DNA from 3 places in the Kitasatospora sp. MMS16-BH015 genome. Region 3 is predicted to be linked to each of the others. Evidence: predicted binding sites of a transcription regulator. Region 3 holds the regulator's gene; each other region holds the start of a gene.
What was found. The regulator HrcA, encoded in region 3, represses chaperone genes, less so after heat shock. The targets are predictions, from matches to a motif close to TTNGCACTCNGNNNNNCNGAGTGCNAA.

Region 1 (6,920 bases), 2.4 Mb from region 3:
TCGTCCTCGACGAGCCCGCCGCCGTCATCGCGGGCGAGCCGGACGAGCGGACCGGCCTGCGACGGCTGTACGTCGCACTGACGCGAGCGGTGTCGGGGCTGCAGCTGCTGCACAGTGCGCCTCTCCCCGAGGCGCTCCGGTAGGGGCACACCAGGGGCGCGGGGAACTGCGCGAGGTCGGGAGAAGCGGACTCGTCACCTTGCACCGGTAGCCAGTTGCACCGTCAACGGATAGTGCAACTGGGCATCTGTGCAAGACAGCGGCAGAGTGCAGAGCGGGCCGCGCACGCAGTGAATTCAGAGGGGCCCCGCACCCCTGGTTAGCGCAACTAACTGTCGATCAGGGTGCGCCACTCGGCGACCTTGGCGGTGTCCACCGGACTCTCCCAGCCGGACAGGCGAACTGCGCTGCCGATGTGGAAGGCGTCGAAGCCGGCCGCCCGCAGGGTGGGGACGTGTTCGGCCTTGAGGCCGCCGCCGACCAGGATCTGCTGGCGGTAGCCGGGTTCGCCCGCGCGGGCGAGTTCGGCGGTGAGGGTGTCGATGCCGGCGGCCACGCCGGCGGCGGCGCCGGAGGTGAGGAAGGTGTCGAGCCCGGGGAGGTGGCCGACGGCGGCCCGGAGGGCGGCCCGGTCCGCGCTGTGGTCGAGCGCGCGGTGGAAGGTCCACTTGCAGCCGGTGACGGCCTCGGCCAGGGCGCCCGTCGAGGCCAGGTCGACCGCGCCCTCGGCGGTCAGGAAGCCGAAGACGAACTCCTCCGCGCCCTCCGCCCGCAGTTCGGCCGTCCGGGCGAGCAGCACGTCCAGGTCGCCCGGCGTGAAGCCGTCCCGGATCCGCAGCATCACCCGGAGCGGGATCTCCACCGCCGCACGGATCTTGACGAAGTCCTCCACCGACGGGGTCAGCCCGTCGGCGGCCATGTCCGTGACCAGTTCGAGCCGGTCGGCTCCGCCGAGCTCGGCGGCCTGGGCGTCCTGCGCGGTCAGCGCGATTACTTCGAGAATTGGTCTAGACATATTGCTACCCTGCCACATCCGGGGCCGCCGGGGCGAGACCCCTGACCAGGGCGGCGCGGCCGAGCCGAGTCAACACCACCCGGCCGCACCCGGCGACCGGAGCGGCCCCCGCCCCGGCGACCCGAGGGGATCCCGCCTCCGCGCCACGGCCCGACGGCAGAATGGCCCCATGCCACCGAAGCCGCCCACCGCCGAAGACCGCGACATGCTCGACCGCTGGGCCGCCCTGCTCGGGCGCTGCGCCCCCGCCGACGCCAGCACCGCCAGCGCCACCGCCACCGCCACCGCCACCGGCCAAGCCGCCGACGACGACCAGGCCGCCGCCGGTACCGACCCCGAGCCCTACGGGCTGGACCTGCTCAAGCGCTGGTCCGAACCGCAGCGGCGCTACCACACCACCGCCCACCTGCGGGCGATGCTCGACCAGGTCGACCTGCTCGCCGAGCACGCGGAGGACGCGGACGCCGTCCGCCTGGCCGTCTGGTACCACGACGCCGTCTACCAGCCCGAGCGCAGCGAGAACGAGGAGCGCAGCGCCCGGCTGGCCCTGCGGGCGCTGGCCGACGCGGGCGTGCCGGATGCCCTGGCCGAGGAGACGGCCCGGCTGGTCCGCCTCACCGTCACCCACCACCCCGAGCCCGGCGACCGCAACGGCGAGGTGCTCTGCGACGCCGACCTGGCCGTGCTGGGCGGTTCCCCGGACGCCTACGCGGCGTACGCGGCGGCCGTCCGCGAGGAGTACTCCTTCGTGCCGCCGGAGGCCTTCCGCGAGGGCCGCGCGGCCGTGCTGCGCCAGCTGCTCGACCTCCCGGCGCTCTTCCGCACCCCGACCGCCCACGCCCGCTACGACGCCCCGGCCCGCGCCAACCTGGCGGCAGAGCTCGCCGAACTCACCCGGTAGGACCGCCCCGGCCCGACCGGGGGCTCAGCCCTCCTGGTAGGTGGCCTTCCGCCGCCGCAGGCCCGCCGCCGTCAGGCGGGCCACCAGCTCCTTGCTGCCGACCGGCTGCGCCCCGAGCCGCACGGCATCCTCGTACCACTTCGCGGGGATGTCGTAGTGGTCCCGTTCGAAGCCCTTCGCGGGAGCCCCGAGCCGGGCCGCGAACTCGTGCAGCTCGGCGTAGCTGACGTCGCTCACCAGGTGCGACCAGAGCTTCCCGTGGCCGGGCCAGGTGGGCGGGTCGATGAAGATCACTTCAGGTCCCCGACCGGCGCGACCACGACACCCCGCTTGCCGCACACCCAGTGCGGCTCGGGCCCCAACTCCGGCTCCACGCTCAGCGCGTGCGGGTCGTCCTCGGCCTCCGCGCACTCCACGCAGAGCGGCCACCGGCCGTACGTCTCCAGCAACTTGTCCTGCACGTCCTGGGCCACCAGCCCGAGCACGTACTCCACCCCGTCCGGCCACTGCTCCAACCACCAGCGCCGGTGCGCCACCGCCTCCTCCACCAGCGACACCACGGCGGCATCCGCCACGTCCCGGGCGGTCAGGTCGGCAAGGATCAGCGCACGGGCCCCGTGCAGCGCGGCTTCGATCTCAGGGGTGGTCATCCCCTCATTGTCGCGCAGTTCAGCTGGGCGCCGGGAAGGAGGCGGTGTCCAGCGTGACGCCGAAGGGCTCCGGCAGACTCACCGGCTTTCCGAACGGGGTGCGCAGACTCTGTCGGTAAGCACCGTCGGAGGGTTCGCAGAAGAGCGTCACGGTAGGGCCGGGCTGGTCGAAGCGGTCGATCAGCAGATACAGCGGGACCGGCCCGTGCGCGTAGCCCCACAGCTTCTTGGTACGGTCCTGCCGAGCCGTGCTTCGTGACGTGATCTCGATGGCCAGCAGGACGTCGGCTGCATCGATCGGGTCATCGTCCCTGCCGGTCTTCAACACCGCCACGTCAACCACGACAAGATCGGGGATGCAGAGCTTCTCCAGCCGCGGGATCTGGGTGCCGAGCGTCTGGTACACGCCAACCTCGTCCGGGACACACCGGAGCAGCGCCCGATGCACCTCGCCGGCGATCAGGTTGTGCCCGTTGTTCGGTGGTGGCACCAAGACGATCTGCCCTTCCTCGATCTCGGCGCGCCAGCCCTCCGGGACGTCCAAGTCCCGCCAGGTGTCCAGCAGGTCGGCCCACGCGTGGTCCGTCTCCACGGTCATCGCGGTCACCGTCGACCTCCTCTCGCCCGCACGACCCTGCTCGCCCTCACCGTAGCCACGCTCCGAAGCACCAGGACCTTCCATGTGCCCAGAGTCGCACGAACGGGTGACCGGCGGCAGGAAAGCCGCGAGGGCGGCCCCCGGAGTACCGGGAACCGCCCTCGCGGACGCAGCGAACTCGCCGATCCTGGAAGCAGGATCAGAAGTCCATGTCACCGCCCGGCATGCCGCCGCCGGCAGCGGCGCCGGCCTTCTCGGGCTTGTCAGCGATGACGGCCTCGGTGGTGAGGAAGAGCGCCGCGATGGAGGCGGCGTTCTGCAGGGCGGAGCGGGTGACCTTCGCCGGGTCGATGATGCCGGAGGCGATCAGGTCGACGTACTCGTTGGTCGCGGCGTTCAGGCCGTGGCCGGCGGGGAGGTTGCGGACCTTCTCCACCACGACGCCGCCCTCGAGGCCGGCGTTGACCGCGATCTGCTTGATCGGGGCCTCCAGGGCCACGCGGACGATGTTGGCACCGGTGGCCTCGTCGCCCTCGAGCTCCAGCTTGTCGAACGCGACACCGGCCTGCAGCAGCGCGACGCCACCACCGGCGACGATGCCCTCCTCGACGGCGGCCTTCGCGTTGCGGACGGCGTCCTCGATGCGGTGCTTGCGCTCCTTGAGCTCGACCTCGGTGGCCGCGCCCGCCTTGATGACGGCGACGCCACCGGCGAGCTTGGCGAGGCGCTCCTGGAGCTTCTCGCGGTCGTAGTCCGAGTCGCTGTTCTCGATCTCGGCACGGATCTGGTTGACGCGACCGGCGACCTGGTCGCTGTCGCCGCCACCGTCGACGATTGTGGTCTCGTCCTTGGTGATGACCACCTTGCGGGCGGTGCCCAGCAGGTCGACGCCGGCGTTCTCGAGCTTGAGGCCGACCTCCTCGGAGATCACGGTGCCACCGGTGAGGATGGCGATGTCGCCGAGCATGGCCTTGCGGCGGTCACCGAAGCCCGGGGCCTTGACGGCGACGGACTTGAAGGTGCCACGGATCTTGTTCACGACCAGGGTCGACAGGGCCTCGCCCTCGACGTCCTCGGCGATGATGACGAGCGGCTTGCCGCTCTGCATGACCTTCTCGAGCAGCGGCAGCAGGTCCTTGACCGAGCCGATCTTCGAGTTGGCGATCAGGATGTACGGGTCCTCGAACGAGGTCTCCATACGCTCCAGGTCGGTGGCGAAGTAGGCGGAGATGTAGCCCTTGTCGAAGCGCATGCCCTCGGTGAGCTCGAGCTCGAGGCCGAAGGTGTTGCTCTCCTCGACGGTGATGACGCCTTCCTTGCCGACCTTGTCCATGGCCTCGGCGATGAGCTCGCCGATCTGGGTGTCAGCGGCGGAGATGGAGGCGGTGGAGGCGATCTGCTCCTTGGTCTCCACGTCCTTGGCCTGCGCGAGCAGCTGGTCCGAGACGGCGGCGACGGCCTTCTCGATACCGCGCTTCAGGGCCATCGGGTTGGCGCCGGCGGCGACGTTGCGCAGACCCTCGCGGACGAGCGCCTGGGCGAGCACGGTGGCGGTGGTGGTGCCGTCACCCGCGACGTCGTCCGTCTTCTTGGCGACCTCCTTGACGAGCTCCGCACCGATCTTCTCGTACGGGTCCTCGAGCTCGATCTCCTTGGCGATGGAGACACCATCGTTGGTGATCGTGGGGGCGCCCCACTTCTTCTCAAGGACGACGTTGCGGCCCTTGGGGCCCAGCGTCACCTTGACGGCGTCGGCAAGCTGGTTCATGCCGCGCTCAAGGCCGCGGCGAGCTTCCTCGTCAAACGAGATGATCTTGGCCATCGGAAGTGGTCCTCCAGGACACGGTCGACTGCTCGGACCAGAGGTGCCCGCGACGGACGGCCCTGGTGTGCGGGGGTCATGTCCCCTGCCGCTCCCGGGGGCCTCACCGACCCGGTCCGTTGTCACTCTCACGCTGTGAGTGCTAACGCCAATGATTAGCACTCGGGGGTGCCGAGTGCAAGCCCATTCGGCCGACACGCACGTTGTCCCCGCAGACGGCAGCAGGCCCGCACGACGGGTGTCGTGCGGGCCTGCTGGGCGAGACAGTGAGCACCAGCTCGGGTAGAGCCGAGGCTCCGCAGTTCGGAAAGGTCAGACCGCAGGGGCACGGACCATGTCCGCCTGCGGGCCCTTCTGCCCCTGGGAGATCTCGAACTCGACCCGCTGGCCCTCTTCGAGGGTGCGGTAGCCGTCCATCTGGATCGCGCTGTAGTGGACGAACACGTCCGCACCACCGTCGACCGCGATGAAGCCGTAGCCCTTCTCGGCGTTGAACCACTTGACGGTGCCCTGAGCCATTCCGAACTCCCCTTGTGCTGTGCTGGCCCTTCACGGACCCGCAGGGATGCGGGCCCGGGTCTGTGGTCGGCCGAGACCGAGGTACCCCCCTGGGCCCCACCGAATACGTCGACCGCGGCTGAATGTATCCGGACAGACGCCCTCTGCAACAGGCCCAACTTCATGGAATTCCCTGACAGCTCACAGGGACGCACCGGGTGGAAAGCGGCAGAGCCACGCAATTCGCACCGGGCATAGCAGGGCGAAAGGAACACTTTGCCCGAAGATTTCTGACGGCAGCCTGACATCCTCCGCCCAGGACTACCGCACACACGTCTCAGCGGACGGACGCCCCTTGCGTATGCGATCGGCCGGAGGTGCGGGCACGGCCGCCCCCGGCCGAGGCCGTGGATGTGCCGGGAACGTGTCGAGGCGGAAGGAAAGGGCCCGCTTAAGTCGCACTCTACCCCGCGCCCGGAGGCGGAATTTCCCCCGGGCACGCGAACGCCACCCCCGAATGCGGAATTCATCATTCCGCTTTCGGGGGTGGCGAGGTGCGCGGGCCGGAAAAGGCGCGGGCCGCCCGCGGGCGGCTCAGCAGCCGCCGGCGACCGCCGGGATCACCGAGACGCTGGCGCCGTCCGCGACGGCCGTCTCGAGGCCGCTGTCGAAGCGCACGTCGTCGTCGTTGACGTAGACGTTGACGAAGCGGCGCAGCTTGCCCGTGTCGTCCAGGATCCGCGCGGCGATGCCCGGGTGGTCGGCCTCGAGGCTCTGGATGACCTCGGCGAGGGTGGCGCCCTCGGCGGTGACCTCGGCGGCCCCGCCGGTGTAGGTGCGCAGGATGGTGGGGATGCGGACGGTGGCGCTCATGCGATCAGGCTCCTAGCGGGGTCCAGTGACGGTTCAGGCGGAGGCGAGGCCGGCGGAGCGGAAGGACTCCAGGGTCGGGCGGATGACGGCCGTCATCCCGGCGTCGGAGACGGCGTCCAGGGTCTTCAGGCCGTCGCCGGTGTTGATCGCCACGGTCTCCTTGGCGGGGTCGAGCTGACCGGTCTCGACCAGCTTCTTCAGCACGCCGACGGTCACCCCGCCCGCGGTCTCGGCGAAGATGCCCTCGGTGCGGGCGAGCAGCTTGATCGCCTCGACCACCTCGGCGTCGGTGACGTGCTCCACCGCGCCGCCGGTGCGGCGGGCGATGTCGAGCACGTACGGGCCGTCGGCCGGGTTGCCGATCGCCAGCGACTTGGCGATGGTGTCCGGCTTGACCGGGCGGATCACGTCGAGGCCGGCCTTGAAGGCGGCGGCCACCGGGGAGCAGCCCTCGGCCTGGGCGCCGAAGATCTTGTACGGGCGGTCCTCGACCAGGCCGAGCTTGATCAGCTCCTGGAGGCCCTTGTCGATCTTGGTGAGCTGGGAGCCCGAGGCGATCGGGA
Region 2 (6,920 bases), 750 kb from region 3:
GGTCGCCGTACTCGCCGGTGGCGGCGTTGAAACCGAAGCCGGCCTCCAGCTCCGCGACCTTGTGGGTGATGACGTAGCCCTCGAGGCCCGCGTTCTGGGCGATCCAGCGCAGCGGCTCGGCGAGCGCCTTGCGGACGACCGAGACACCGGTGGCCTCGTCGCCGGACAGGCCCAGGCCGTCGGCGAGCACCTTCTGGGCGTGCACGAGGGAGGCGCCACCACCGGCGACGATGCCCTCCTCGACCGCGGCGCGGGTCGCCGAGATGGCGTCCTCGAGGCGGTGCTTGCGCTCCTTGAGCTCGACCTCGGTGGCGGCACCGACGCGGATGACGCAGACGCCGCCGGCGAGCTTCGCCAGGCGCTCCTGCAGCTTCTCGCGGTCCCAGTCCGAGTCCGTGTTGGCGATCTCGCCCTTGATCTGGGCGACGCGGCCCGCGACGGCCTCGGCGTCACCGGCGCCGTCGACGACGGTGGTCTCGTCCTTGGTGATGGTCACGCGGCGGGCGGAGCCCAGCACGTCCAGACCGGCCTGGTCGAGCTTGAGGCCGACCTCCTCGGAGATGACGGTGCCGCCGGTGAGGACGGCCAGGTCGCCGAGGATCGCCTTGCGGCGGTCACCGAAGCCGGGGGCCTTGACGGCCACGGCGTTGAAGGTGCCACGGATCTTGTTGACCACCAGGGTGGAGAGCGCCTCGCCGTCCACGTCCTCGGCGATGATCAGCAGCGGGCGGGAGGAGCCGCCCTGCAGGATCTTCTCGAGCAGCGGGAGGAGCTCCTGGATCGAGGAGATCTTGCCCTGGTTGATCAGGATGTACGGGTCCTCCAGGACCGCCTCCTGACGCTCCGCGTCGGTGACGAAGTACGGCGAGAGGTAGCCCTTGTCGAACTGCATGCCCTCGGTGAAGGCCAGCTCCACGCCGAAGGTGTTCGACTCCTCGACGGTGATGACACCGTCCTTGCCGACCTTGTCGATCGCCTCGGCGATGAGCTCGCCGACCTGCGGGTCCTGGGCGGAGAGGGAGGCGACGGCGGCGACGTCGTCCTTGCCCTCGATCTCGCGGGCGATGGAGAGCAGGTGCTCGGAGACGGCGGCGACGGCCTTGTCGATGCCCTTCTTCAGGGCGGCCGGGCCGGCGCCGGCGGCGACGTTGCGCAGACCCTCGTTGACCAGGGCCTGGGCCAGCACGGTGGCGGTGGTGGTGCCGTCACCCGCGACGTCGTTGGTCTTGGTGGCGACCTCCTTGACCAGCTGCGCGCCGAGGTTCTCGTACGGGTCGTCGAGCTCGACCTCGCGGGCGATGGTCACACCGTCGTTGGTGATGGTCGGGGCGCCGAACTTCTTGTCGATGACGACGTTGCGGCCCTTGGGGCCGATGGTCACCTTGACGGTGTCGGCCAGCTTGTTGACACCGCGCTCCAGCGAGCGGCGGGCGTCCTCGTCGAACTGAAGGATCTTCGGCATGTCTGATGCTTCCTTAGGGATCGAAACGTTGGCCAACAAGCACGCCCCGGCCCCTTGTCAGTGCTGACACGGAGATCCGGGGCGGGCTGGTTACGACGGGTGCCGCTTACTTCTGGACGATGGCCAGAACGTCGCGGGCCGAGAGGACGAGGTACTCCTCGCCGTTGTACTTGACCTCGGTGCCGCCGTACTTGGAGTACAGGACGACGTCGCCGACGGCGACGTCGAGCGGCAGACGCTGGCCGTCCTCGAAGCGGCCCGGGCCGACGGCCAGGACGACGCCCTCCTGGGGCTTCTCCTTGGCGGTGTCCGGGATAACCAGGCCGGAGGCCGTGGTGGTCTCGGCTTCGAGCGGCTGGACCACGATGCGGTCCTCGAGCGGCTTGATGGCAACCTTGCTGCTGGCGGTGGTCACGTCCGAGTTCCCCTTCGGAGATTACGGGGTTGTTCTTCAGGTAGGTGGCGACCGCTGGTGCGCACCTGCCGTCGCGGGGGTCAGGGACGCTCGATCGCGTTAGCACTCACCCGGTGGGGAGTGCCAGGAACGACCATAGGGCGCGGTTAGCACTCAGTCAACCAGAGTGCCAACGGCGCGCCCGTCGGCTTGCGGCGACAATGGTCGGCGTGGAGATCGAATCGTTCCGGGCCCTGCTGACCGACCAGGGGCAGGCCCTCCTCGCCGAGCTGCGTGACTTCGACCCCGGGCAGGAGTTGGCGCTGGCCACCAGGCTGCGCCGCGAGCACCCGGCCGAGCTGGTCTCCGCCGCGCTCGCCCAGGCCCGGCTGCGCCAGCGCGCGGGCGCGAAGTTCGGCGCGGACGCCGCCGCGATGTACTTCACGCCCAACGGGGTCGAGCAGGCCACCCGCCGCCCGGTGGCCGAGTGGCGGGCGCGGCGGTTCGCCGCGCTCGGGGTGAAGCGGCTGGCCGACCTGTGCTGCGGGATCGGCGGGGACGCGATCGCACTGGCCCGGGCCGGGGTCGCCGTGCTGGCCGTCGACCGCGACCCGCTGACCTGCGCCGTGGCCGCGGCGAACGCCGCCGCGCTGGGCCTCTCGGAGCTGATCGAGGTCCGCGAGGCCGACGTCACCGAGGTGGACGTGACGGGCTACGACGCGGTCTTCACCGACCCGGCCCGCCGCACCGGCCGGGGCCGGGTCTTCGACCCGGAGGCGTACTCCCCGCCGCTCTCCTGGGCCCTGGAGGCCGCCCGCCGCACCCCGTACGGCGCGCTCAAGGTGGCCCCCGGCATCCCGCACGAGGCCGTGCCCGAGGAGGCCGAGGCGGAGTGGGTCTCCGACCACGGCGAGGTCAAGGAGGCGGTGATCTGGTTCGGCACCGACGCGCCGGGGCAGTACCGGGCCACCCTGCTGCCCGGCCCGCACAGCCTGGCCGGCGGCACCCGCCCCGACCCGGAGCCCGGCCCGGTCGGCCGGTACCTGTACGAGCCGGACGGCGCCGCGATCCGGGCCCGGCTGCTGCCCGAGATCGCCGAGGCGGTCGGCGGCCGGCTGATCGACCCGATGATCGCCTACCTGACGAGTGACCAGCTGGTGCCCACCCCGCTCGCGCACGCCTACGAGCTCACCGACGTGCTCCCGTACAACGTCAAGAAGCTCAAGGTGCTGCTGCGCGAACGGCAGGTCGGCACGGTCGTCATCAAGAAGCGCGGCATCGGGGTCACCCCCGAGGAGCTGCGCCGTCAGCTCAAGCCGAGCGGGCCGCACACGGTGACCGTCATCCTCAGCAGGCTGGGCAACGGCCACCTCATGATGCTCGGTCAGCCGGTCGGCTAGGGAGCCTGGATGTAGTCGTCCAGGCGGGCCACCGAGAAGCCCTGCTCCTGGATCCGGGCGAGCAGCTCGCCGAACATCTCCGTCATGGTCTCGCCCTTGAGGTCCTTCGGGCCGCGGAAGTGGGCCAGGATGATGTCGCCGGGCTTCAGCTTCTTGTCGGCCGCCTGGTACTGCATGTCGTGGATCTGCATCGACTCGCGCCAGAGCACGATCGCCCGCGGCCCGCACTCCTGCACCGAGGTGTTGAGCTGCGTGGTGTTGGCGCCGTCGCCGTAGGGCGGGCGGAAGAGCAGCGGCGGGGTGCCGTACTGCTGGGTGAGCGCGGTCTGGTCGTCGCAGACCTCGCTCTTGGACTTGGCGGCCGAGACCTTGCTCATCTGCGGGTGGTCGACGGTGTGGTTCTGGATGCGGTTGCCGAGGGCCTGCAGCGGCTTGAAGTAGCCGTAGTCGTTCTTGATGATGTCCTTGGTCAGGAACATCGTGATCGGCACCTTGAGGTCGTTCATCATCTCGACGAACTTCGGGTCCTTCTCGGCCCCGTCGTCGAGCGTCACGAAGACGACCTTGTCCTTGGTCGGCACGTCGCTGAAGACCGGCACCTGGCCGGTCTTGGTCAGCTTGATCGGCTTGTCGGCGGGCGCGGCCGGGGCGGGGGCCAGCGGCTGCAGGCCCCACTTCTTCCAGGCCGCCGCCGAGACGGCGCCGTCGGCGCTGGGCGCGGCCGAGCTCTGCGCCGGGGCGGGGGTGCCGGGGGCCGCGCTGCCGGGCTGGGTGGCCGGGGGCACCGAGGTCTTCGCCGCGGAGCTGCTCCCGCTGCCGCAGGCGGTCGTGGTGGCCAGCAGGGCCAGGGCCCCCACGGCGTACATCTTCGTCCTGCGGTTCACGACACTCCCAGCATCCATCCGGCCGACTCTCAGACAGGCAGACGCTACCGGGTGGGCCGTCGGTTCACGCGAGGCGCCCGCGTGGCGCAGCCGCCAAGCCTGTGCCGGGCAGCCGGGGCGCAGCGCAGTGGGCTCCCCGGCTGGACGCCGGCCTACTCCACGAGCTCGCTGGTGAAGCTCCACCGGTGCACCGGCCGGGCCAACAGGCCCGCCGGCGGCTCCGGCAGGGCCACCGGCTCCCCCGTCCACCAGGTGATCACCAGCACGCGCTCGCCGGGGGCGGTGAACAGCTCGGTCCGGGTCAGCCCGGCCGCCCCGCGCACGGCGGGCACGGCCTCGGCTGCGGCCCACTCGCGCAGCTCGGCAGCCCGGCCCTCGGCGGCCCGGGCCTCCCACATCCACGCGGTGGTGGTCACTTGAGCGCCTCGTGCGCGGCGGCGTGCACATCCACATGGCCGGGTACCGAGACCTCGGTGACCGGCAGCGAGGAGTCCGCCGACAGGTCGAAGTCGGAGGCCGGCCGGTTGCGCCAGACCATCTCGGAGCCGAGCGCCGCGACCATCGCGCCGTTGTCGGTGCACAGGCCCGGCCGGGGCACCCGGAGCACGATGCCCGCCTTGTCGCAGCGCTGCTGGGCCATCTCCCGCAGCCGGGAGTTGGCCGCCACGCCGCCGCCGATCATCAGGTGGTCGACGCCGTTCTCCCGGCAGGCCTTGACCGCCTTGCGGGTCAGCACGTCGGTGACGGCCTCCTGGAAGGACGCGGCCACATCGGCGATCGGCACCTCCTCGCCCGCCCGCCGCTTGGCCTCCACCCAGCGCGCCACGGCGGTCTTCAGACCGGAGAACGAGAAGTCGAACGCCGGGTCCTTCGGGCCGCTCAGGCCGCGCGGGAACTTGATCGCCTTCGGGTCGCCCTCGCGGGCCGTGCGGTCCACCACCGGGCCGCCCGGGAAGCCCAGGCCGAGCACCCGGGCCACCTTGTCGAAGGCCTCGCCGGCCGCGTCGTCGATGGTCGCCCCGAGCGGGCGCACGTCGGTGGTGATGTCCGAGCTGAGCAGCAGCGAGGAGTGCCCGCCGGAGACCAGCAGCGCCATGGTCGGCTCGGGCAGCCGCCCGTGCTCCAGCTGGTCCACGCAGATGTGCGAGGCCAGGTGGTTCACCCCGTACAGCGGCTTGTCCAGCGCCCAGGCGTACGCCTTGGCCGCGCTCACCCCGACCAGCAGCGCCCCGGCCAGGCCGGGCCCGGCGGTGACGGCGATGCCGTCCAGGTCGCTCGCCTTGATCCCGGCGGTGTCCAGCGCGCGCTGGATGGTCGGGACCATCTCCTCCAGGTGCGCCCGGCTGGCGATCTCGGGCACCACGCCGCCGTACCGGGCGTGGTCGTTGACGCTGGAGGCCACCGCGTCGGCAAGCAGGGTGGTACCGCGGACGATGCCGACGCCGGTCTCGTCGCAGGAGGTCTCGATGCCGAGGACGAGCGGTTCGTCAGCCATGGCGGGGGTCCTTCAGATCGGGTGCGGGCAGTTCCAGGCGCATGACGAGCGCGTCCACGTCGGCGGGCTGGTAGTAGCCGGGTCGGATGCCGATGGTCTCGAAGCCGAAGCGCTCGTAGAGCCGCTGCGCGCGCGGGTTGTCGGCCCGCACCTCCAGCAGCACCTCTTCGCAGCCCCGGTGGGTCGCCTCGGTGATCAGATCGGTGAGCAGCGCGGCGCCGAGCCCCGCGCCCTGGTGGCCCTCGGCCACCGCGATGGTCTGCACGTCGCCCTCGAACCGCCCGGCCATCAGCCCGGCGTAGCCGGCCAGCTCACCGGCGGGCGTCTCGGCCACCGTGTAGTGCCGGCTCCCGCCCGGGTGCGCCTCGGCCAGCTCGGACCAGAACATCCCGGCCGACCAGGCGTCGTCCGGGAAGAGCTCCAGCTCCAGCTCCAGCACCGGCCCGAGGTCCCACCACCGCATCGGCCGAAGGCTGAACCCACTCACGCGGGCAGCACCGCCTTGTAGCCGGCCGGCACCTGGGCGTCCGGCCGGCGCAGGTAGAGCGGCCGGTTCGGCAGCAGCTCGCGCCCGGCGGCCAGCTCGGTGACGACGAAGTCGGCCAGCGCCCCGGCCGAGACGTGCTCGGGCCCGGTGGCACCGGGGAAGCTGTCCGGGTAGAGCAGCGCACCGGCACCCACCGCCTGCACCTCGGGGGAGAGCTCGGCCGGCCGGTGCACGTCCGGGCCCGCCGTGCGGCGGCCCTCGGCGTCGTACGAGGCCCAGTAGACCTCCTTGCGCCGCGCGTCGGTGGCCACCGTGAACGGCCCGGTCAGGCCCTCGGCGCGCGCCTGGTGCGCGATGGCGTCCAGCGTGCAGACGCCGTGCACCGGCAGCCCGAGCGCGTGGCCCAGTGCGGCGGCGGTGACCAGGCCGACCCGCAGGCCGGTGTACGGGCCGGGGCCGACGCCGACGGCGATGTCGGTCAGGTCGCGCTTGTCCACGCCGGCGCGGCGGAGCACCTCGTCGACGGTGGGCAGCAGGAGCTCCCCGTGCCGTCTGGCGTCCACCTCGTAGAGCTCGGCGAGGACGGCCGTACCGTCGTGGACGGCGGCCGTGACGGCGGGGGTAGCGGTGTCGAACGCGAGCAGCAGCACGGGGACAAGGTTAGTGCTTCGGCGGCCATCGGCTTTTCGTCCGAGTTCCGAACACGCCTCCGGCGCGGTCCGTGGTGCGACGGTGGACCTGGCACGATGGGCGACGAAGACCGGATCGAGCGGCGGGAGCCCACGTGAGCACGCGTCC
Region 3 (6,920 bases):
GAAGAGCTGGTCGAGATCGGGCTTGACCGGCTTGGTGCGGCCGAAGAGTGCGTCCAGGAAACCCATGAAGTGATCCTCACTGACCGAGTTCGGCGGAGATCTTGCCCAGCTGCGCCAGCCGCTTCTCCAGCGAGGGGTGGGTGGACATCAGCTGGGTGGCGGCCTCCCGGGCGCTCAGCGCGGGGGCGAAGTAGAAGGCGTTGTACGCCTGTGAGGCGCGCAGGTCCTTGCTCGGGATGGCGGCGATCTGGCCGGTCACCTTGGTCAGCGCCGAGGCGAGCGCGCTGGGCCGTCCGGTGAGCTGGGCGGCGGCGCGGTCGGCGGCCAGCTCGCGGTAGCGGGAGAGCAGCCGGGTGAGCAGGAAGCTAATCGCGTAGACCACCATGCTGACCAGCGGGATGATCAGCATCGCGATGGCCGCGTTCTGGTCGTTGTTGTTGCGGTTGTTGCCCCCGTAGAAGCCGCCGTAGAGCGCGATCCGGGTCATCATCCCGGCGAGCACGCCGAGGAAGCCGGCCACCGTCATCACCGCCACGTCCCGGTGCGCGACGTGCGAGAGCTCGTGGGCGAGCACGCCCTCCAGCTCCTCCGGCTCCAGTCGGCGGAGCAGGCCGGTGGTGACGCAGACCACCGCGTTCTGCGGGTTGCGGCCGGTGGCGAAGGCGTTCGGCATGTCGGTGTCGGCCACCGCGACCCGGGGCTTGGGCATGTCGGCGAGGGCGCAGAGCCGGTCAATGGTGCCGTGCAGCTGCGGGTACTGCTCGGGGGTGACCTCGTGGGCGCCCATCGCCCGTTCGGTGATCTTGTCACTGAACCAGAACTGGGCGACGAAGAGCCCGCCGGAGATCAGCACCACCAGCGGCCACGCCCCGCGCAGCAGGACGATCAGCACCCCGGTGAAGCCGACATAGAGCAGCCCGATCACGAACATGGTGAGGACCATCCGACCGGTGAGTCCGCGGTCGGGGGCGAAACGGGAGTGCTGAGGTGACGCCGACATCGCTGCTCCTTCGTGAGAACTGCCGATATCACTGTCCGTCTTCGATGCTGCCACCCCGCGACCGCGCGGGCACCGCCCCGCGCCGGACGGATCCCGGGGTGCGCCCGGGCCGGGCGAAAGCGGGAGGAATGCCGCGCGGAACGAGCGCGAATCGGACGAGGATCACGCGGGCGGGCCGTTCCTGCGGTGGTGGGCGGGCCTTACACTGGCTGGTACGGTGCTGGCACTCTGCCTTCCGGAGTGCCAGAGGAGACGCTGCAAGCAGTAGGAAGCGCTGTCAGCTCAACGGACGAAGACGGAGGTGCGTGCCATGTTCAGCGAGCGGCCGTTGGACGACCGCAAGCTCTCGGTGCTGCGCGCCATCGTGCAGGACTACGTCGGCACCGAGGAGCCCGTCGGCTCCAAGGCGCTGGTCGAGCGGCACAGCCTCGGCGTCTCCCCGGCCACCGTGCGCAACGACATGGCGGCGCTGGAGGAGGAGGGGTACATCCACCAGCCGCACACCAGCGCCGGGCGGATCCCCACCGACAAGGGGTACCGCCTGTTCGTCGACCGGCTGGCCGAGGTCAAGCCGATGAGCGCCCCGGAGCGCCGGGCCATCCGGCACTTCCTGGACGGCTCGGTCGACCTGGACGACACCGTGGCCCGCACCGTGCGGCTGCTCGCGCAGCTCACCCGGCAGGTCGCCGTGGTCCAGTACCCCTCGCTCTCCCGCTCCACCGTGCGGCACGTCGAGCTGGTGGCGCTGGCCCCGAGCAAGGTCATGCTGGTGCTGATCACCAACACCGGCCGGGTCGAGCAACGGATGGTCGACTGCCCGGGCCCGGTCGGCGAGACGGTGCTGGCCGACCTGCGGGCCCGGCTCAACAGCCGGGCCGGCGGCCAGCGGCTGCCCGACGTGCCGGCCCTGCTCGACGACCTGCCGGCCGCCTTCGAGCCGCCCGACCGGGCCACCGTCACCACCGTGCTGGCCACCCTCTTCGAGACGCTCGCCGAGCAGAACGAGGAGCGGATCATGCTGGCCGGCACGGCCAACCTGACCCGGTTCGGCCACGACTTCCCGCTCACCATCCAGCCCGTCCTGGAGGCCCTGGAGGAGCAGGTGGTGCTGCTGCGCCTGCTGGGTGAGACGCCCGACGCCGGGGTGACGGTCCGGATCGGCCGGGAGAACGACTACGAGGGCCTGAATTCCACCTCGGTCGTGTCCGTCGGTTACGGTTCGGGCGACGAGAGCGTGGCGAAGCTGGGCGTGATCGGCCCGACCCGGATGGACTACCCGGGCACAATGGGGGCGGTGCGTGCGGTGGCACGGTACGTCGGCCAGATCCTGGCCGAATCGTAGAGGACCAACCGGGCCGTGGGGCCCGGTGACCAGTCGCAGCACTTCAACAGGCGGAACAAGCGGAGCATTTGGTGGCCACGGACTACTACGCGGTACTCGGCGTCCGACGGGATGCGGGGCAGGACGAGATCAAGAAGGCGTTCCGGCGCCTCGCCCGTGAACTGCACCCGGACGTCAACCCGGACCCGAAGACGCAGGAGCGGTTCAAGGAGATCAACGCCGCTTACGAGGTGCTCTCCGACCCGGCCAAGCGCCAGGTCTACGACCTCGGCGGCGACCCGCTCTCCCCGAACGGCGGCGGTGGCGCCGGCGGCTTCGGCGCGGGCGCGGCGGGCTTCGGCTTCTCCGACATCATGGACGCCTTCTTCGGCGCGGCGGCCGGTCAGCGCGGACCGCGCTCGCGGACCCGCCGGGGCCAGGACGCGATGATCCGCCTGGAGATCAGCCTGGAGGAGGCCGCGTTCGGCACCACCAAGGAGCTCCAGGTCGACACCGCCGTCACCTGTACCACCTGCTCCGGTGAGGGCGCCGCTCCCGGCACCTCGGCGCAGACCTGTGACATGTGCCGCGGCAAGGGCGAGGTCTCCCAGGTGACCCGTTCCTTCCTCGGCAACGTGATGACCTCGCGCCCCTGCCCGCAGTGCCAGGGCTTCGGCACCGTCGTCCCGACCCCGTGCCCCGAGTGCGCCGGCGACGGGCGCGTCCGCGCCCGCCGCACCCTCACGGTCAAGATCCCCGCCGGTGTCGACAACGGCACCCGGATCCAGCTGGCCGGCGAGGGCGAGGTCGGCCCCGGCGGCGGCCCGGCCGGTGACCTCTACGTCGAGATCGCCGAGACCACCCACCCGACCTTCCAGCGGCGCGGCGACGACCTGCACTGCACGGTCACCATCCCGATGACCGCCGCGGCGCTCGGCACCCAGGTGCCGCTGCAGACCCTGGACGGCGTCGAGGAGGTGGACATCCGGCCCGGCACCCAGTCCGGCCAGTCCATCCCGCTACACGGCCGGGGCATCACCCACCTGCGCGGCGGCGGCCGGGGCGACCTGATAGTGCACGTCGAGGTGCAGACCCCCACCAAGCTCGACCCCGAGCAGGAGGAGCTGCTGCGCCGCCTCGCGCTGCTGCGCGGCGAGGAGCGCCCCTCGGGCACCTTCGCCCCCGGCCAGCAGGGCCTGTTCTCCCGGCTGAAGGACGCGTTCAACGGCCGGTAGGCCGCCGCTGTCCGTCCCGCTTCGAGCCCCCGCGCCGCACGTCCGGTGCGGGGGCCGTTTTTTCTGTACCGATGCCCTTGCACCGAGGAGTGCCATGACCGCGCCCGTGTTCGTCGTCGAGACCGAGCGGCTGGCGGGGGCCGCCCCCGGCGTGCTGCTCCGGCTCGACGGCCCCGAGGGGCGGCACGCCGCCGCCGTGAAGCGCCTGGAGCCCGGCGAGGCCGTCACCCTGGCGGACGGCCTCGGCCTCGGCGTGCACGGCTCGGTCGCGGCCGTGCACGGCAAGGACGCGCTGGACGTGCTGGTCGCCGAGGTCCGCGAGGAGCCGCCGGCCCCGGCCCGGATCGTGGTGGTCCAGGCCCTCCCCAAGGGCGACCGCGGCGAACTCGCCGTCGAGACCATGACCGAGGTCGGTGTCGACGTGGTGATCCCCTGGGCCGCCTCCCGCTGCATCACCCAGTGGAAGGGCGACCGCGGCGCCAAGGCCCTGGCCAAGTGGCGCGCCACCGCGAAGGAGGCCGGCAAGCAGGCCCGCCGACTCCGCTTCCCCGAGGTCCGCGACCTCATGACCACCCGTCAGCTCGCCCCCCTGCTCGCCGGGGCCGCCTTCGCGGCCGTCCTCCACGAGGAGGGCTCGCTCCCCCTGGCGACGGCCTCCCTCCCGCCCGCCGGCGACCTGGTCCTGATCGTCGGCCCCGAAGGCGGCATCTCCCCGGACGAACTGGCGGCCTTCGCCGAGGCCGGCGCCCACCCCCACCGCCTCGGCCCCTCCGTCCTGCGTACCTCCACGGCAGGCGTGGCGGCGGGTGCCCTGCTCTTGGCCCACTCCGGACGCTGGCAATAGGCACTCTGGGTCAGCACATCAGGGGCGCGGGGAACTGCGCGAAGTCGGAAGAAGCCTTCGAGTCATCTCGCCCGCGCAGCCAGTTGCACCGTCAACGGATAGTGCAACGAGGGCATGAGTGTAAGAGTGCGGACCTTGCATGGCTGGCCGCGCCGTTCCCCGCGCCCCTGGATGGTGCAACTCCTGGATACGGCAAACACTTGCTGCTTAGAGTGGCGCTCGTGAGTTCTTACCTGCGATACCCGCACGTGTCCGGCGACTTGGTCGCCTTCGTCGCCGAGGACGATGTCTGGCTGGCTCCGCTGGAGGGGGGGCGGGCCTGGCGGGTGACGGCGGATCAAGTGCCGGTGCGTGGGCCGAGGTTCTCGCCGGACGGGGCCAGCCTGGCCTGGACCTCGCTGCGGGACGGGCGTCCCGAGGTGCACGTGGCGCCGGTGGCCGGGGGCGAGGTGCGGCGGCTGACGTACTGGGGGAGCGCGACCACCGCGCTGCGCGGGTGGCTGCCCGACGGCCGCCCGGTCGCCGTCACGGCGGCCGGGCACAGCACGGCCCGCCGCACCTGGTCGTACGCCCTGCCGCTGGACGGCGGCGAGCCGGAGCGGCTGCCGTACGGGCCGATCGGCGGGCTGGCGCTGGAGCCGGGCGGGCCGCGGGCGCTGCTGCTGAGTGCGTCGAGCACGGACCCGGCCCGCTGGAAGCGGTACCGGGGCGGGCAGGTCGGCAAACTCTGGATCGGGGCGGGCGAGTTCGAGCGGGTGCACGCCGGGCTCGGCGGCAACATCGCCGCGCCGATGTGGATCGGCGAGCGGATCGCCTTCCTCTCCGACCACGAGGGCGTGGGGCAGCTGTACTCCAGCACGCCGGAGGGCGAGGACCTGCGCCGGCACGGCGACTCCACGGAGTTCTACGCCCGGGACGCGACCACCGACGGCCGTCGGGTGGTCTGGCACCGGGCGGGCGAGCTCTGGCTGCTGGACGACCTGGCGGGAGCCGCCCCGCGCCGGATCGAGGTGGACCTGGCCGGCCCGCGCACGGGCCGGCGCCCGCACCCGCTTGCCGGGCAGCTGGACGAATCGGCGCCGGACCACACCGGGCGGGCCTCGGTGGCCCAGGTGCGCGGCACGGTGCACTGGCTGACCCACCGGGAGGGCCCGGCCCGGGTGATCAGCGAGGAGCCCGGGGTGCGGGCCCGGCTGGTGGCCGTGGTGCCCGCCCCGCCGGAGGGCGGCGAGCAGGGCGCGCTCTGGGTGAGCGACGCCGAGGGCGAGGACGCGGTCGAGTACGCCCCGGCTGCGCTCGGCGCCGAGCGGCGGCGGCTGGCCGCCGGGCAGCTGGGCCGCGCGGTGGAGCTGGCCGTCTCGCCGGACGGCGCCCGGCTGGCGGTGGCCTCGCACGACGGCCGGGTGCTGGTGGTGGGCCTGGACGGCGGCGAGGTGCGGGAGTTGGCCCGCAGCACCGAGGGCGAGGTGCACGGCCTGGTCTGGTCACCGGACTCCGCCTGGCTGGCCTGGTCGCAGCCCGCGCTCGGGCCGTGGAGCCTGCGGCAGATCATGCTCGCCGAGGTGGCCGCCGGCACGGTGGCCGAGGCCACCCCGGCCCGGTTCGTCGACTACGCACCCGCCTTCACGGCCGACGGCCGGCACCTGGCCTTCCTCTCGGTGCGGCACTTCGACCCGGTCTACGACGCCCACGTCTTCGACCTCTCCTTCCCGACCGGCTGCCGCCCGTACCTGATCACGCTGGCCGCCGACACCCCCTCGCCGTTCGGCCCGCAGCGGGCCGGCCGCCCGGTGGGGGACGAGGAGGAGCCGAAGAAGGAGGTCAAGGAGGGCGAGGAGGAGGCCGCCGAGGCGCCGCCCGCCACCCGGGTCGACCTGGAGGGGATCGCCGACCGGATCATCCCGTTCCCGGTGGAGGGCGGCCGGTTCGGCCAGCTGCTCGCGGCCAAGGACGCGGTGCTCTGGACCAGGCTGCCGCTGGTCGGCGAGCTCGGCGACGGCGCGGCCTCGCTGGAGGACGAGCAGCCCCGGGCCAGCCTGGAGCGGTACGACCTGAAGAAGCTCAAGGTGGAGGAACTCGTCGCGGAGCTGGACGACTTCGCGGTCAGCGGGGACGGCCAGCGGCTGACCGTCTACGACCACGGCGCGCTGCGCTCGCTGCCCGCCGGGCACAAGGCGGGCGAGGAGGAGGAGATCGAGGTCGATCTCGCCCGGCTGCGGGTGGCCGTCGATCCGGCGGCCGAGTGGCGGCAGATGTTCGACGAGAACGGCCGCCTGATGCGGGACAACTACTGGCGGGCCGACCTGGGCGGCTTCGACTGGGCGGGCACGCTGGAGCGCTACCGGCCGCTGGTCGAGAAGCTGGGCTCGCACGACGACCTGACCGACCTGCTCTGGGAGGTGGTCGCCGAGCTGGGCACCTCGCACGCCTACGTGGTGCCGCCCGGCCGGGGCGCCGACGCACTGCGCCGGCAGGGCCTGCTCGGCGCCGACCTGGCCCGGGACGGCGAGCGCTGGCGGG

Region 1: groL (chaperonin GroEL) is a predicted target of HrcA. The motif match lies at 5,142-5,168, and genes of this name have one in related genera.
Region 2: groES (co-chaperone GroES) is a predicted target of HrcA. The motif match lies at 2,024-2,050, and genes of this name have one in related genera.

What each region holds. Positions count from the first base shown of each region.
Region 1 is NZ_CP025394.1:5,083,840-5,090,759, reverse strand. It holds gene CFP65_RS22140 (AAA family ATPase) at 1-143, shown strand, start outside; gene CFP65_RS22135 (copper homeostasis protein CutC) at 329-1,015, opposite strand; gene CFP65_RS22130 (hypothetical protein) at 1,221-1,916, shown strand; gene CFP65_RS22125 (DUF4031 domain-containing protein) at 1,941-2,210, opposite strand; gene CFP65_RS22120 (hypothetical protein) at 2,207-2,566, opposite strand; gene CFP65_RS22115 (Uma2 family endonuclease) at 2,586-3,164, opposite strand; gene groL (chaperonin GroEL) at 3,364-4,986, opposite strand; gene CFP65_RS22105 (cold-shock protein) at 5,299-5,505, opposite strand; gene CFP65_RS22100 (ubiquitin-like small modifier protein 1) at 6,079-6,357, opposite strand; gene thrC (threonine synthase) at 6,391-6,920, opposite strand, start outside.
Region 2 is NZ_CP025394.1:3,447,866-3,454,785, forward strand. It holds gene groL (chaperonin GroEL) at 1-1,462, opposite strand, end outside; gene groES (co-chaperone GroES) at 1,569-1,877, opposite strand; gene CFP65_RS14770 (class I SAM-dependent methyltransferase) at 2,078-3,256, shown strand; gene CFP65_RS14775 (polysaccharide deacetylase family protein) at 3,253-4,140, opposite strand; gene CFP65_RS14780 (hypothetical protein) at 4,293-4,556, opposite strand; gene tsaD (tRNA (adenosine(37)-N6)-threonylcarbamoyltransferase complex transferase subunit TsaD) at 4,553-5,635, opposite strand; gene rimI (ribosomal protein S18-alanine N-acetyltransferase) at 5,628-6,098, opposite strand; gene tsaB (tRNA (adenosine(37)-N6)-threonylcarbamoyltransferase complex dimerization subunit type 1 TsaB) at 6,119-6,772, opposite strand; gene CFP65_RS14800 (hypothetical protein) at 6,907-6,920, shown strand, end outside.
Region 3 is NZ_CP025394.1:2,700,900-2,707,819, reverse strand. It holds gene CFP65_RS11750 (hypothetical protein) at 1-66, opposite strand, end outside; gene htpX (zinc metalloprotease HtpX) at 77-1,000, opposite strand; gene hrcA (heat-inducible transcriptional repressor HrcA) at 1,311-2,342, shown strand; gene dnaJ (molecular chaperone DnaJ) at 2,414-3,556, shown strand; gene CFP65_RS11730 (16S rRNA (uracil(1498)-N(3))-methyltransferase) at 3,651-4,400, shown strand; gene CFP65_RS11725 (S41 family peptidase) at 4,613-6,920, shown strand, end outside.